Regions from separate parts of the Halomonas sp. A3H3 genome, predicted to be linked through region 3. Evidence: predicted binding sites of a transcription regulator. Region 3 holds the regulator's gene; each other region holds the start of a gene.
What was found. Region 3 encodes FNR, which switches genes on or off when oxygen is low (the NO sensors DNR and NnrR bind a similar motif). Its sites were predicted from a motif close to TTGATNTANATCAA; they were not measured.
Positions count from the first base shown of each region.

Region 1: the regulator FNR is predicted to act here: its motif matches at 4,032-4,045, upstream of HALA3H3_RS10580 (xanthine dehydrogenase family protein molybdopterin-binding subunit).
Region 2: the regulator FNR is predicted to act here: its motif matches at 4,687-4,700, upstream of HALA3H3_RS13105 (cytochrome ubiquinol oxidase subunit I).

Region 1 covers NZ_HG423343.1:2,377,357-2,382,883, forward strand. The annotation lists gene HALA3H3_RS10570 (nucleotidyltransferase family protein) at 27-692, opposite strand; gene HALA3H3_RS10575 (XdhC family protein) at 682-1,650, opposite strand; gene HALA3H3_RS10580 (xanthine dehydrogenase family protein molybdopterin-binding subunit) at 1,650-3,920, opposite strand; gene HALA3H3_RS10585 (MarR family winged helix-turn-helix transcriptional regulator) at 4,130-4,609, shown strand; gene HALA3H3_RS10590 (N-carbamoylsarcosine amidohydrolase) at 4,654-5,319, opposite strand; gene HALA3H3_RS10595 (maleate cis-trans isomerase family protein) at 5,370-5,527, opposite strand, start outside.
Region 2 covers NZ_HG423343.1:2,967,284-2,972,810, reverse strand. The annotation lists gene cydC (thiol reductant ABC exporter subunit CydC) at 1-41, opposite strand, end outside; gene cydD (thiol reductant ABC exporter subunit CydD) at 29-1,744, opposite strand; gene cydX (cytochrome bd-I oxidase subunit CydX) at 1,728-1,847, opposite strand; gene cydB (cytochrome d ubiquinol oxidase subunit II) at 1,860-3,002, opposite strand; gene HALA3H3_RS13105 (cytochrome ubiquinol oxidase subunit I) at 2,999-4,570, opposite strand; gene polA (DNA polymerase I) at 4,807-5,527, opposite strand, start outside.
Region 3 covers NZ_HG423343.1:3,156,951-3,162,477, reverse strand. The annotation lists gene HALA3H3_RS13995 (heavy metal translocating P-type ATPase) at 1-1,260, shown strand, start outside; gene ccoS (cbb3-type cytochrome oxidase assembly protein CcoS) at 1,257-1,502, shown strand; gene HALA3H3_RS13985 (sulfite exporter TauE/SafE family protein) at 1,499-2,191, shown strand; gene hemN (oxygen-independent coproporphyrinogen III oxidase) at 2,270-3,703, shown strand; gene fnr (fumarate/nitrate reduction transcriptional regulator Fnr) at 3,788-4,534, shown strand; partial or broken gene ttcA (tRNA 2-thiocytidine(32) synthetase TtcA) at 4,527-5,234, opposite strand; gene ttcA (tRNA 2-thiocytidine(32) synthetase TtcA) at 5,435-5,527, opposite strand, start outside.

The DNA.
Region 1 (5,527 bases), 780 kb from region 3:
TTTTTGGCTTACATAGTAATGTTAAGCTAAAAGTCTGTTTTGGCTTTTAATGTAATTTTTGTTGTATTTTTGTATGGCGCTTGCGCGCTTCTTGTATTTTTTAGTGATTTTGTTAAATCATCGGGGTAGTCGACGTCAGTGCACACGCCTGGGTCGTTGAGAGAGACATAAATAACACGTTTGCTATGCTTTTTGATGACAGGACTTGCACCCCTGTCGTTTTCTAAAAGTGCCAGTTCGCTCCAGAATTTTCTTCCAAACACAACAGGATGCCCCGGATTTCCTTGGTGTAGCGGCTGTACAATACTGTCTGGAGTGGCCGTTTTTGTTAATACATTGCATGTTTCTTCGCTTACCCAGGGGAGGTCGGCCAACCATACTGCGGCAGCACGAAAATGATGTACGCTTTCATCGCTGCAGAGTTGTCTAAAAGCATCGCTAATACTGTAACCAAGGCCTAAATGACTGCGCTGACTAATAATAATGTGATTCGTTGGTATAAGGCCGAGTGACTGGGCGTTATCTTCGGGTTTGATAACAACACGGCTATTAGAAAAAGTTTTCTGAATAGTTCGTAAAGTGGAGCTAAGCAGCGTTTCCCCATTGCCTAACTTGGCGACTCTTTTATCGCTGCCAAAGCGGCTTGATTGCCCTGCCGCCATCACGATGACTATGATATCGCTACAAGGCATGGCGTTCTTTTCCGCGAGAGAGGCGAGCAATATCGGCCATCACGGCTAGCGCAATTTCAGCCGGTGTTTTGCTACCCAGATTAAGCCCAATGGGCATGGCAATTCTTGCTACTTGGCTTTCCGTCAGGCCGCCAGAACGTAGCAGTCGTTCGGCACGCTGCTGTGATGTCTGCTGAGAGCCCATAACGCCAATGTAAAAGGCTTCCGTTCGGACGGCTTCGATCATCGCTAAATCATCGATACGCGGGTCATGGGTCAAGGCCACAACGGCGGTATTGGCATGGCAACCGCCAGAGGCAATAAACACTGAGGGCAGTACCGCCTGCACCTCCACTCCGGCGACAGCAAAATTTTGCCTAGGCGCGTCTCTGGGGTCGCAGACAATCACTTCAAAACCAAGCGTTTGGGCAAACAGCGCACAGGGCGCAGAGACTGAAGAGATCCCCGCGATAATCAGCCGTAGCGCAGGGCCTATGCGAATATTGACGCTATCTGTATCGAAAGTAACGGTGGGCTCGGTGTTATTCGATGGGTTAAAGCGCTTGCCGCTGCCATCCAGTGTGATGCAGCGGGTTAGCGGTTGGCGACCCAGTAGCGTGGCATGCATCACTTCTAGGTGAGTGAGGTTTTCGGTGTTGGGCGCTAGCCGTTCAACCAACACTTCAAGGCGACCACCGCAGGGTAAACGAATATTCGCTGAACCAGCGTCACCGCCATAGCGCACCCGTTGAACCGGTTCGTTAAACTCACCCTTTTGAAGCCTTACGATAAAGTCTTCTTCGACACAGCCACCTGACAGTGACCCCAGATAGTCGCCTGTCGAACATGCGACCAGCATGGCACCCGGCTCCCGGGGGGCCGAGCCAAAAGTTTTCAGAACTGTGCATAGCCAAACGGTCAGCCCCTGGTTGGCCCATTTCAACGCACGTTCGATAACCTGTAGATCAAGATGGTGCATTAAATCGCCGCCTCCATGGGGAGTCGAAGGGCGGCTTTCAGTGCATCGCGAATGGTGTCAGGGGTAAAAGGGGGATGGGTAAAGCGTACCCCCGTGGCATCAAAAAGCGCGTTGGCAATCGCGGGAGCGCCGGGCAGTGAGGCGGACTCCCCAACACCGAGTGGGGGCAGTTCAGGGCGATCAAGCAGCATGACGTCGATGGGAGGCAACTCCGAGAAACGCAGAATAGGGTAGCCGCCCCACTCTCTGCTGGTTGGTAAACCATCCTCAAAGGTTACCCGCTCCTTTAAAGTGCGGCTGAGCATCTGGATCACATTACCATGCACCTGATGGCGAACGCCGGCGGGGTTCACCATCAGGCCCGCATCCTGACCTACATATAGGTTCTCGACGATAACCCGTCCACTCTTCACATTGACTTTAAGCTCAATCACCCAGGCGGCTAGCGCGGCACCAAAGCCGGGGAATTTACTATGTACGTACTGGGCGTAAGCGAAGCCTCGGCCGTAGCGCCACTCGCCATCGCTACTCGGATTGGCGTTAGCGGTGCAGGGCTTCCAGTTCGCACGTTCGGCTAGCGCTTCGACAAGCTCGCAGGCGCGGTTATCGGCTAAGTAGCGCAACCGATAGGCGACAGGATCTTCACCCGCCAAATAGGCGAGCTCATCAATATAGCTTTCGTGGGCGAAGGTGCTGGGCAGCGCCGAGACACCACGCAGCCAGGAGGCGCGCACCAGGGTCGGGACGTCGTCGCACACTATTTGGCGATGAGGGTAGCGGTAGGGCGGCACTGATGTTCGATCCCCCATTTCAAAGGGGATATCAATCGGTGAGGCAGCGCCGGTCAGCAGTAGTGCCAGGGTGGGCGCACTGTTAGAGGGGTAGCGCGTATTAAAGCGATAGCCTGCTGGGCTGCCATCTGCGTTCAAGCCGCCCTGGATGGCCATATACTGAGCAGCCCCTTTAGGCTCCCAGGTGTGCTCCTGCTCACGGGTTAGTTGCACACGAACAGGTCGACCCACCGCCTGAGAGAGCAGCACTGCATCCGCGCCAACGTCGTCGGCGCAGTTGCGGCCATAGCAGCCTGAGGTTTCCATGCGGGTAATGGTGATAACGCCTTCATCCAAACCGGTAAGGCGGGCGAGGTCGGCGCGCAGGCTGTGTGGATTTTGGGTGCCCGACCATACGTAAAGGCCATCTTCGTTGGCATCGGCGACAGAGCACGAAGGGCCGATGGAGCCATGCAGCTGGAATGGCCACACATAGTGACGATTGAGCGGATGCTGTGCGGCAGCCAGAGCGTTATCGAGATCACCCTCTTCGAGGAGTATGCGCTGCTTGCTGGGCAGGTCGAGCAGTGCTTGCTCTATGTTGTCCAACTGAGGCAAGCCTTCGATTGGGCGCCACTGGATCTTTAGCTGTTTGGCTGCGGCAGCAGCCTGCTCTTCACGCTCGGCCACCACGCCAACAAAGTCACCGACCACCACGACGCTTACCACACCTGGCAAATGCGCCACAGAGCTTTCATCTACCGCGATTAAACTGTTGCCAATAAAGTCGCCGCTATCATGGCCTACATAAGGCGGGCGAATCACTCGCCCATGCAGCATGTTGGGCAGGCGTAGGTCGTGGATAAAGGTCAATTGCCCGGTGGCCTTGGCGGGTATATCCACGCGGGAGGTCGATTGGCCGACCAGGGTATAATGGCTGACCGGCTTAAGCGGCACCTCATCGGCAAGCTTTAATGCATGACGGGTGCCTAGCAGTAACTCCCCAAAGCTAACGGATGAGCGGTTATTATCACTTGGCGTAATAGCGCCGTTCTGGCAGCTAAGTAGTGAGCGCTCAGTGTCAAAGTGCTTTGCTGCCAGGGTTAATAGATACTCCCGCGCCTGAGCCGCAGCTCGGCGTAAAGGCTCGGCAGTAATCTGAATCGATGCACTGGCAATGGTGGGGCCTTGGTTGGGGGCTTCAACGGAGTTGCCCAGCACCATAGTGACGCTGTCGAACGCGACGCTAAGCTCTTCTGCGACAATTTGAGCGAGCGCCGTGCGTATGCCCGTGCCCAGGTCTACGTGGCCGTTGAAAGCCACGATATGACTATCGCTCAGTACGGCAATGAATATCTCAGGCTCATGTGGGGTGAAGTTTGAGTGTGTACCTGGCTGTCCGGGCGCGGGCTTGGGGGGTGTAACCGGGTCGCGATAGATCACCAGAACATCAGACCCATACAGCAGTGACTCTCTTGTATAGTCTGATTTATCAGCCATGTCTGCCTCCCACGCTCGCGTTTACGATGATCAGTGCGGATGAATTTTAGGTGATGAAAGAGCGATAACTAAGGTAAAATTATAGCGTGTACGCCATAAAAGCATGATGAATTGATCCAGCGCAAGGAGTATTTCATACGTTGATGCATCATTTTGTTAACCAGTGCCATACTCGATACACGACGTCGCCAATAGATTAAGGATATGGAATGACAACGGATAGTGCGTTCAAACACTCGTCTTCCGGCGAGCACTCTACGCCTTCAGAGCAAGGGTATGATTTTTCTGAGCAAGTAGGGCATCTACTGCGTAAAGCCTACCAGCGGCATACGGCTATTTTTCAGCGCTACAGCAGCGATAAACAGCTCACGGCCATTCAATTTGTAACGCTGTGCACGGTGATGGAGCGCGGCCCCAGCTCGTTAACCGATATCGTCAACGCCACGGCGATTGATCCCGCCACTATCCGTGGCGTCATTAAACGTCTTAAAGCGCGGGGGTGGATCTCGCTAACCACCGACCCTAATGATCAACGCAAAGTCATGGTCGTGATCACTGAGGCCGGGGAGACATTAGTCGAGGCTATGGTGCCCAGTGCCAAGCAAATTAGCGATCAGACCATGAAAAATCTCAACCCGGCAGAGCGGGTTGCCTTAATGCATCTGCTGGAAAAAATGAACGCGGACTGATGACTCAACAGAGACGTCCGCTTCACCTGCGTTTTCGGATACTCCTAACGCTTCATTAAGTATCCCAGTGTTTCATCCAGTCCAATCACATCGCCATATTTGCTATCGATATCAAACAGGTTAGCTTCATGGGGCGCGGGGTGACGGTCACCCACGCAGTCACGCACGACCATCACCCGAAAGCCGTGCTGTACTCCATCAACGGCGGTGGCGCGAATGCAGCCACTGGTGGAACAGCCGGTAATGATGAGTGTATCGATACCCATGGCGACCAGTGTGGAGGCAAGCGAAGTTCCAAAGAACGCGCTGGCATACTGCTTGGTCATTACCAGCTCATCTTCACGGGGGGCCACCTCGGGGCAGAACTCGGCGTAAGGGTTGCCCGCCACCATCGCCCGCATGACCGGCGCCTTCTTGACCCAAATGCCACCATCGATTTGATCCGGGGCGTGATACAGGATGTTGGTGTGGATAACAGGCGTGCCAGTGCGCCGTGCGGTATTGAGTAGCGGCGGCATATTGGCCACCGCATCCACCACGCCCTGGGCAAATAGCGGCGAACCCGACGTGGTGTAGCCTTGCATAAAATCAACCACCAGCAGCGCAGGCGTTTTGCCAAAACCGATGCGCCCATCCCACACGCCTCGGTAGTTGTCCGTGGCAGTGTTATCGCTAACGCCATCGCTGTTATCAGTCGTGTGTGGCGACATGGTCGTCTCCTTAATCAGCACTCTATATCGTCAATAAGTACCTGATCTTGTTAGTAAGCCCCTGACAAGAGGGCGCCCGCGCCCGGTACGATGGGCTCAAGGTCGAGTGCCTTGAGCATGGCATAGGTGGTCGCGATAGCTGCGGTAACCACCGGCTTGCCGGTCAGGGCTTCGACCTTGGCGACGGCCGGTAGTGATGGCATTTGCA
Region 2 (5,527 bases), 190 kb from region 3:
GGAGGTTGTTCTGCAGAAGGTGTCTTGTTTAGCCGCAGCATGCCATGGCCTCTTTCGATGACAGCTCAATTTGCCGATCGACCCACTCCAGGCCCGCCGACTCGTGACTGACGATAAGCACGCTACGCCCGCGGCTAAGCTTTCCGATCAATGCATTGAGTTGCCAGGCAGCATCCGGATCAAGGTGGGCCGTGGGCTCATCGAATAGCCAGAGCGCTGCATCACGAAGCAGCAACTGCGCCAATCCCAAACGTTGCAGCTGGCCACCGGAGAGTCCCTGTCCGCGCTCGCCCAGCTGCGTGGCAAGCCCATTACCGCGAAGCAGAATCGGCCACAGCCCGACCAGGTTCAGAACCTCAATAAGCTCTTGATCTGTTTTATCCGGGGCCGCCAAGCGCAGGTTATCTGCAATGCTGCCGGACTGGATCGGTGGTTGCTGACTAAGGTAGCCAAGCTGGCGTTGCCAGGTGGCGCGGGACCACCGGGCAAGTTCGCAACCCTTCGCCTTCAGGCTGCCCTGGTAAGCGCTAAATCCCAACAACGCATGCAAAAGGCTCGACTTGCCCACTCCGCTTTCGCCCTGCACCAATACCCTTTCCCGCGCCGCCAGCGTGAGGTTAAGCGGCGCCAGGCGAAGCCGACCGCCTTCACCCCGAACACTCAGCTCGTTACACTCCACGGTGAAAGACTCGACGTTTCCCGCTACCGGGGGTAGCGGTGCCTCTTGAGGCTGCCAAGTGTCAGCTTCCAGCAGAGGCGTCAACGCCTGCATGGCACCGATTGCTTCCGCCCGGGCATGATAGTCTGTGCCCAATTGGCGAAGCGGCGCATAGAACTCGGGCGCCAGCAGTAAAATAAACAACGCCCCCTGATAGGGCACCGGCACCTCGGCTTTCGCCCAGGGTAAAAGGCCAAGCAGCCCTAAGCCGAGATAAAGCGCCACCAAGGCAATCGCCAACGCGGCAAAAAACTCCAGCACCGCGCTGGATAGAAAGGCAAGTCTAAGCACCCGCATAGTACGTCCACGGTAGGCGTCACTCGCCTGGGCGACCTTGGTCTCTGCTTGGTCAGTTGCTCCCATGCGCTGTAGCGTCGCCATCCCACGAACCAGGTCGAGGAAGCGGCCCCCCATACGCGCCAGGGCGACGAACTGCTGCTGACTGGCACCCGCAGCCGCACGTCCCACCAGGATCATAAACAATGGCACCAACGGCGCGGTCATTAGCATCAATCCCGCGGCCAAGGGGCTGTGCAGCGCTACCACCGCCGCTATCAGGCAGGGCACTAGCACCGCCAGCAAGCTCTGTACCCGATAGCGGCTAACGTAGCCGTCCAAGGCATCCACCTGCTCCAGCACCTGAGTGGCCAAGGCGCCATCACTGCCAAATTGGCGCCTAACCGGCCCAAGGTGGCCAAGCTGCGTTAATAACTGGCTGCGTAAGGCGTCACGAGCACGCAGGCTGGCCTGACGAGACAGCCACTCCCGGCCAGCGTGGAGAAAAGGGCGTAGCACCATGCTAATGGCCAGCCCTGCTAGCCAAACCGTCGGATGGCCCGGCGACTCCCTACCCTGCCAAAGCAGTAACCAATGGTGAAAAATAGTGGCCAACAGCCAACTCTGGGCAATCAGCAATACCACGCCGATCATCGCTAGCAGCGTGGCGCCCCGCAACCACCAGCGTTGTTGGGCAAGGCAGCGGTTCAGCCGATGCCGCGGGTCATTGGCTTCAGTCGCTCCGCTCATGCTCGGATTCGCCTTCATAGCCATTCACTTCAAGCCACATGGCGTTAAGAATGCTGACGGCAGCCGCCAGCGTGACACCCAAAATCCAGGCGAAATACCACATACGACACCCTCCTCAGTAAAGCGCTTTGTCGTTATCACGAATAAATTGCTCGTTCAGGCGTCCGCGCATGACCCAGTAACTCCAGGCGGTATACAGCAGCACCAACGGCACGAAGATACACACCACCACAAACATGATCTTGAGCGTCAACTCGCTCGCCGTGGCATCCCACATGGTCAGGCTATGGTTGGGGTTCAGCGACGACGGCATCACGAAGGGAAACATCGTAACGCCCGTTGTGACCACCACCATGGCCATGGCGACAGCCGAACTGGTAAATGCCAGCGCATGGCGTCCCAGCTTCATGGTCAGCGCGCAGAGCACAAAACCTAAGACGCCCAGTACTGGCAGTAGCCACAACAGCGGGAAGCGGCTGTAGTTGGTCATCCAGCCGCCAGCACTGACCGCCACGATTTTACCGGTGGTATCGTTGTACCCCTGGGTGTCGATTACGCTAGTCACTTGGTAGCCATCAACGCCCAGGAGCAGCCACACCCCACCCAGTACGAACAGTGCCGCGCATATCAGTGCTGTCAGGCTGCCGATGGCCGCACTACGGCTGCGCAGTTCGCCCTCGGTTTTAAGCTGCAACCAAGCCGCTCCGTGGGTGACGAACATCATCAGGCTCAACAGCCCGGCCAATAGCGCAAAGGGGTTCAATAGGCCCAGCAAGCCGCCCTGATACTCCAGGCGCAGATAGTCATCGAACTGGAAGGGAACGCCTTGCAAGAGATTGCCAAAAGCGACACCAAAGATCAGCGCGGGAACGGCGGAGCCGATCGTCAAACCCCAATCCCAACGACGGCGCCATGTGGGATTTGCCAACTTGGAGCGATAATCGAACGCCAGGGGGCGAAGAAAAAGCGCGAACAGTGTCAGCATCAAGGCGAGATAGAAGCCGTTGAAGGCCGTTGCGTAAACTGGAGGCCAAGCGGCAAACAGTGCGCCCCCTGCGGTGACCAGCCAGACCTGATTACCGTCCCAATGAGGCGCCATGGAGTTGATCATCACCCGGCGCTCCTCATCGCCGCGCCCGACAACGTTGAGCAAGGCGGCAACGCCCATATCAAAACCATCGGTGACCGCGAAGCCCACCAATAGCACGCCGATCAGCACCCACCAGACAAACCTAAGGGTTTCGTAGTCCATCATCATGCCTCCCGTGCTGGGGTTGAAATTGGATAGTCAGACTCAGCGTCATCATCCAGATAACCGCTACCGGAGGGCCCTTTGCGGGCAAAGTGCTGCATCAGCCACATTTCGATGATGACGAAGATGGTGTAGAGGACGCCAATAGAAATCAGGGTAAACAGCACCTGCTCGGCCGTCAGGCTGGAAATGGCCAAGTGAACCGGCAGTATCTCGCCGATTGCCCACGGCTGACGCCCATATTCGGCCACGAACCAGCCCGCCTCACAGGCAATCCAAGGCAGCGGTAGGCTGAACAGCGCGAAGCGAAGTAGCCACCGGGACTTCTCTGGCTGACGACGTACGCTATGCCAGAAGGCCAGCGCAAACAGCAACAGCATGCTAAAGCCCGCGGCGACCATGGCCCGAAAAGACCAGAAAAGCGGCCAAACCTTGGGAATCGACGCTTCAACGGCTTGATCAATTTCGGCTGTGGTCGCATTGGCTACATCGTCGCTATAGGCACTGAGCAGTAGCCCATAACCAAGATCGCTGCGTACTTCCTCGAACCGAGCCATATCCCCTTCGCGCTCTTCATCACTGCGCAGGCGCTGCATGAGAGCGTAGGCCTCCTGGCCATTGACGATGCGTTCGCGGTGCTCTTCCTTAAGCTCTCGAATACCCATCACTTCGGTATTCAGCGAGCGCGTGGCGATCAAGCCCATCACACCAGGTATGCGGATGGCAAAGTCGGTGTGCTGTTCCGCCTCGTTGGGGAGCCCAAATAGCGTGAAAGCCGCAGGTGCGGGATGGGTTTGCCACTCTGCTTCGATGGCGGCCAGCTTGACCTTCTGCACGTCCCCCAGCTCATAGCCAGACTCATCGCCCAGTACAATGACCGATAGCGCGCTGGCCAACCCGAAGGCAGAAGCAATCGCAAAGCTGCGCCGCGCAAAGGCAATCTCACGCCCCTTGAGCAGGTACCAGCTTGAAATCGCCAACACGAAAATCGCCCCGGTGACGTACCCCGCTGACACGGTATGCACAAATTTGACTTGGGCGACGGGGTTGAGCAGTACCTCTGCAAAGCTGACCAACTCCATACGCATGGTGGCTAGGTTGAGCTCCGACCCTACGGGGTGCTGCATCCAGCCATTGGCTACCAGAATCCACAGGGCTGACATATTGGTCGCCAAGGCCATGAACCAGGTAACCGCCAGGTGCTTCTCTTTTGACAGGCGATCCCAGCCGAAGAAGAATAGCCCGACCAGCGTCGACTCAAGGAAGAACGCCATCAAGGCTTCTATCGCCAGGGGCGCTCCGAAAATATCGCCGACATAGTGAGAGTAGTACGACCAGTTAGTGCCGAACTGGAACTCCATGGCGATACCGGTCGTTACCCCTAACGCAAAGTTAATACCAAACAGCTTGCCCCAGAATTTGGTCATCTGACGATAAATGGTTTTACCGGTCATGACATAGACCGACTCCATGATCGCCAGAAGTATCGACAGCCCTAGCGTTAAGGGTACAAACAGGAAATGCACCATCGCCGTAAAGGCGAACTGCAACCTGGATAATTCAACAATGTCCATGAGTGACTCCCGATGGATAGCTTAAACACACCTTTCGCCCCACCGGGAAACCACAGACAGGTGCTAACCCAGGCAAAGCGATGTGTACAGGCTATTCCTCCACCCGAGCCAACAATTTGATCTTGATCAATTCCTTACTTAAGCATTGCACTGTTGCGACAATATGCCATCCACCCCCTTCCTCATTCAGAGGCGCAGGTGTAAACGAACGAGGCTTGCGGTGTTGGTAGTAGGCATTAGTGCGCTTCATCCCAATTGGCACCGCTCTCCGCTTCTACAATCAGCGGTACTTTCAGCTCAGCCGCGCCCTGCATGCGTTTTTGCACCTGCTCGATAAAGGCCTCGACCTGCTTCTCGGCGACTTCAAACACCAGTTCATCGTGCACCTGCATCACCATCAGCGCATCGAACTCGCCTTCCGCTAACCACGCATCCACATCGATCATCGCCTGCTTGATAATATCGGCGGCAGTGCCCTGCATCGGCGCGTTAATCGCGGTGCGCTCAGCGCCTTGGCGGCGGTTGCGGTTTTGCGACTGAATTTCCGGTAGGTAGAGCCGCCGACCCAGCACGGTTTCGACAAAGCCATCTTCAGCTGCCTGGGAGCGAATACGCTCCATATAACGGGCCACGCCAGGATAGCGGTCAAAGTAACGATCAATGTAGGTTTGCGCCTGGTTGCGCTCGATATGCAACTGACGCGACAACCCCCAGGCACTCATGCCGTAGATCAAGCCGAAGTTAATCGCTTTGGCGCTGCGGCGCTGATCGCCAGAGACCTTCTCAAGAGAGGTGCCGAAGACTTCTGCCGCCGTGGCGGTGTGAATATCACGCCCTTCGGCAAACGCTTCCAGCAGCCCTTTATCTTCAGATAAATGCGCCATAATGCGCAGCTCAATTTGCGAGTAATCGGCGGCAACAATACGGTAGCCAGGGCGGGCAATAAACGCCTGACGA
Region 3 (5,527 bases):
GTCGATCTTACCGACCGTGCCTTTGCCAGCCGCCCGCGGCTAGCCCAGATGGCTGCGCGTATGGCGCACCTATTCGTGCTGCGCCTGCTAGTAGTCACAGCCTGCGTGACTATCGCCTGGTGGTTTATCGACCCCTCGAGGATGCTCTGGGTGCTACTTTCGGTGCTGGTGGTGACCTGCCCCTGCGCGCTGGCGCTGGCCACTCCCGCGGCACTGGCAGCTGGCCATGGCCAACTGCGAAAGCGCGGTGTCTTGATCACCCGCGCCGATGCCATGGAGACGCTCTCTAACGTTACCCGGGTGATTTTTGATAAAACCGGCACCCTGACCCGCGGCGAAATGCACCTTACCCAAACCCAGCCCTTTGGTGAATTAACCGCCGAGCATGCACGGGCCATTGCCGCCGCCCTTGAGGCCCACTCGGAACACCCGATCGCCCGCGCCTTTAGGCCGTTCCGGGATGCGACCCTGCAAGCCAAAGATATTCACAGCCACACCGGGCAAGGGCTCGAAGGGAGCCTAAACGGCGCTCGTTGGCGGTTGGGCAAGCCCAGGTTTGCAATAGATAGCGCAATGGATAGCACAATAGATAGCACCGAGGATGACGTCATAGCGGCGCCGGCCAAAGGTCAGTGGCTGCTGCTTAGTGAAAACGGTGCACCCCGCGCCTGGTTTGGCCTGCACGATGGCGTTCGCGACGACGCTGCCGCCACGATCAAAGCCCTCCAGACTCTGGGGTTAAGCGTGGAGCTGCTATCTGGTGACACCGAAGATGCCGTGGAAAGCCTGGCCGATCAGCTCAATATTGCCATCTGGCATGCGGGCACCAGCCCGGAAGGCAAGCTGGCCCGGATGAAAGAGCTTCAAGCCGCAGGCGAAACTGTGGCGATGATTGGTGACGGCATTAACGACGTGCCGGTGTTAGCCGGTGCCGATGTGGCGATTGCCATGAATGGCGCAACGGACCTAGCCCGCACCCGCGCCGACGCAGTGCTGCTCAGCCCACGCCTGATGCGGATTTTTGAGGCCATCGAGATTTCCCGCGCCACCCGGCGTATCATGCGCCAGAACATGATTTGGTCAGTGTGCTACAACTTTTCGGCGCTGCCGCTGGCGGCAATGGGTCTGGTGCCGCCCTGGCTAGCTGCAATTGGAATGTCGCTTAGCTCGCTAGTAGTGGTGGGTAATGCCCTGCGACTGTCGCGCTGGCGACCTCAGCCCGCGCCAACGCTCGACACCTCAACACCGGTGGCCGCATGACGATTCTTTATCTGTTGATCCCGCTTTCCCTGATTTTGCTGGGCCTCGCCGTCTGGGCGTTTTTCTGGGCGGTGAAAAATGATCAGTTCGATGACCTAGAAGGCCCAGCGCACCGCATTCTATTTGATGAGGATGAAAACGATCTTAGCCCTGAGCAGCGCCGCCAGCATCAGCAGGCAAAGCAAAAATCTTCCGAACCATCAGCGGCAGACACACCCGACGACCAAGAGCCTCGGCCATGAATCCAACGGGGCTTGATCTGCCGCCGCTAATGGCGGCGTTTGTGTTTGGCTTGATGGGCGGCGCCCACTGCATTGGTATGTGTGGCGGCATTATGAGCGCGCTCACCTTTGCAGTCCCCCCCAGCATGCGTCATCCGGCGCGCATGGGAGGCCTGCTGCTCAGCTACAACACAGGCCGCATTGTTAGCTATATGAGCGCAGGCGCGCTGGTGGCACTGCTAGGCACGCTGTTTTCCCTTTCTGCTACGGCACGCCTGCTACTCCAGGTATTTGCCGCACTGATGCTGATCTTAATGGCACTGTATATCGCCAACTGGTGGAAAGGGCTGCTCAAAGTGGAGGCCGTTGGCCGGCGACTATGGCGCTTTATCGAACCCGTGGGGCGTCGCTTGATGCCCGTAGTGCATATTCCCCAAGCCTTCGCCCTGGGAGCGCTCTGGGGCTGGCTCCCCTGCGGGTTGGTCTACTCCATGTTGGCCTGGAGCTTAGCGATTGCCGACCCGCTTCAGGGCGCTCTACTCATGGGCGCCTTTGGGCTTGGCACCCTACCTGCGCTGCTTGCCACTGGCCTGGCTGCCCGCCAGCTCAGCCATTTGATACGTCACCCCGCGACCCGCAGCGTGGCAGCGCTGACAATTATCGCTTTTGCACTGTGGCAACTGTGGACGCTTTCGGTACACAACCTCTAATAGCATGACGTGGCTCAACATTTACCTCCTAACCACGGGTTAGGCTAGCGGCATTTCCTAACGTCGGAGCGCCCCTTCATGCCCGTTCATACCCCTGCTGCCTTGCCTCTTGCACCCGCTGCTGCCGCAGCCCCTATGCAGCCGGTGTGGGACGAAGCGTTACTGAGTCGCTACGACACCAACGGCCCACGCTACACCTCCTACCCCACGGCGCTGTCGTTTCACGACCAATTTACCCCTGGCGACCTGACCCAGGCATTGGAGCGTAGCAATGCCAGTAAGCGTCCGCTCTCTCTGTACGTTCATGTGCCCTTCTGCCGCAAGATCTGCTTCTACTGCGCGTGTAATAAAATCGCTACCAAAAACACTGCCCTTGCCGAGCCCTATATAGCCCGGCTTGACCGTGAAATGGTGCTGACCGCACGCCACTTGGATACATCACGACCGGTGGAGCAGTTGCATTGGGGCGGCGGCACGCCGACATTTCTCAGTTTGAACCAGATGGGCGACCTGATTGATCGACTGGATGCACGTTTTGGTCTTTCATCGTCTGCTGATCGCGATTACGCAATTGAAATAGATCCTCGCGAAGCGGATGTGTTTACGCTGCGCCATCTCGAATCCCTCGGCTTTAATCGCATCAGCCTGGGCGTGCAGGATTTAAGCCCGCTGGTGCAGAAAGCGATTAACCGTATTCAGCCTCGGGTACTTACCGAAACGCTGATGGAGGAGGCGCATCGCCTGGGCTTTCGCTCGCTCAATCTCGACCTAATTTATGGCTTGCCATTTCAGACTGAAAAGAGCTTTGCCAACACCCTACGCCAGGTGATCGAGCTCAACCCGGCGCGCCTTTCTGTGTTTAATTACGCGCATATGCCCGAGCGTTTTGCCCCGCAGCGGCGCATTAATGTCGATGACTTGCCAGGCGGAGAAGAGAAGCTAGCGATTCTGCGCACCACCATCGAAATGCTCACCGCAGCTGGCTATGTGCATATCGGTATGGATCACTTTGCCCGCCCTGACGATAGCCTGGCTATTGCCCAGCGCGAAGGCTCGCTGCAGCGCAACTTCCAGGGCTACTCCAGCCATGCTCAGTGCGACTTAATCGGGCTTGGCGTATCGGCGATTTCCCGTATTGATGACGTCTATGCGCAGAATCCTAGCGATCTGGCCCGCTACGAAGCGGCGCTGGATCAGGGGCAGCTTGCCACCGTGCGTGGCATACGCTTAAGTGATGACGACCTGATCCGCCGGGATGTGATTGAGCGGCTGATGTGCAATATGGGCATTGACCTGACCGCCGTTAGCCAGCGCTGGAACATTGATGCCCCACGCTACTTTGCGCCTGCGCTTGAGCGCCTGCAAAGCGCCGAGCAAGATGGCCTGCTGGCACGCAGCGGCGACCAGCTTAACGCAACGCCAATGGGTCGACTGCTGATTCGCCATATAGCAATGGCGTTTGATACCCATCTTTCCGGGCAAACGGGACAACAGTATTCTAAGATTGTTTAATCACCTTATTGCAGGCATGCTAAAGCGACTATAATAAGTAAGGATTTTCTAATTGATAAGCGGGACCCTCTCAAGGAGCAAAGCATGTTGGAACCCATGAGCCGTCGGCGCTCGCTACTCCATGAAGCTCGCTGCCAAACCTGCAGTTTGAGCTCACTGTGCCTGCCACTTGCCCTTGAGCTGGACGACGTGGGGCAGTTTGACGCCATTATTCGTCGTCGCGCGCCGCTGAAAAAAGGCGAACCGCTGTTTCGTCAGGGCGACACCTTTACCAGCGTTTACGCAGTCCGTTCGGGCAGTTTGAAACAGATCACCGCCGAAGGTAACGGCAGCGAGCAGTTGACCAATTTCTACCTGCCCAGTGAATTGGTGGGGTTGGATGGCATTGACGAAGAGCATTACCCCGGTAGCGTTATCGCCCTGGAAACGACCACCGTCTGCGAGATTCCTTTTGACCGCCTGGACTTACTCTCGGAGGAGCTGCCCGAACTGCGTGGCCAGCTTTATCGCAGCATGAGCAAAGAGTTGCGCGATGACCGGCGTATGATGCGGCTACTTTCGCGTAAAACCGCCGATCAGCGGCTGGCAAGTTTTTTGATTACCCTCTCGGATCGTTTTCGTCGCCGGGGCTACTCGCCTTACAGCTTTCGCCTCTCAATGCCCAGGGCTGATATTGGCAACTACCTGGGCTTAGCGGTGGAAACGGTCAGCCGCATACTAAGCCGCTTTCAGCAGCAGAGTGTGGTGGCGGTCTCCGGGCGAGAGGTCAACATTCTCGATATGCCGCGCTTGATTACCCTCGCCGAAGAGGAAGAGCAAACAGTTAGCTGACGTTAAAGGCTTGGATACGCCCCGCCAGTAGCTCTGCTTGCTTGGCCTCAAGGCCTTCAAAATCGAACAGGCTGCGGTCGGCCAACTGGGAAGGGGCAATGTTGGTGACAGCCTTGAACATGCTCTCCAGGCGGCCAGGAAACTTTTTGTCCCACTCGGCGAGCATCTCTTTGACCACCTGACGCTGCATATTAGGCTGGGAGCCGCACAGGTTGCAGGGAATGATTGGGAACTCCATCAGCCGCGAAAACTCAGCGATATCCGCTTCTTTGCAGTAGGCCAACGGCCGAATAACGATATTCTTCCCATCATCGGATAGCAGCTTTGGCGGCATCGCTTTCAGGTTGCCGCCAAAGAACATATTGAGAAACAGTGTTTCGAGAATATCTTCCCGGTGATGGCCCAGGGCTATCTTATTGGCGCCAATCTCTTCGGCAAAGCCATACAACGAGCCGCGCCGCAGCCGTGAACAAAGCGCGCAGGTGGTTTTACCTTCCGGGGTTTTCTCTTTTACCACCGAGTAAGTATCGCGCTCGACAATGTGGTACTCCACGCCCTGCTTATCCAGATACGCAGGCAATACGTGCTCGGGAAAACCCGGCTGTTTTTGATCCAGATTGACCGCTACCAGCGAAAAATTGACCGGCGCATTGCGCTGCAAATTGCGCAAAATCTCCAGCATCGTGTAGCTGTCCTTACCTTATATGCCAAATTTTTTAAAAGAGGAAGAGTGAGTGAGTAAAGCATTACAATACAGTCACTTAATTTTCTTTCTTCTAAAGAAAACAAACACAAGCCATACAAAAAATTCATTTTTTGTAAAAAAAAGCTTTAAGCAAATGCAGTTGATCAAAATATAACCAAAGACAGCCCAGATACACCAATGTATTCTTTACAAAATCATAGGTTGATTGCTTCTATAAAATTGGTCGAAGAAACATCTACACTGCCAGTATGGTTCGAGATGACTTTACTAGACCTGTCGATATCGAG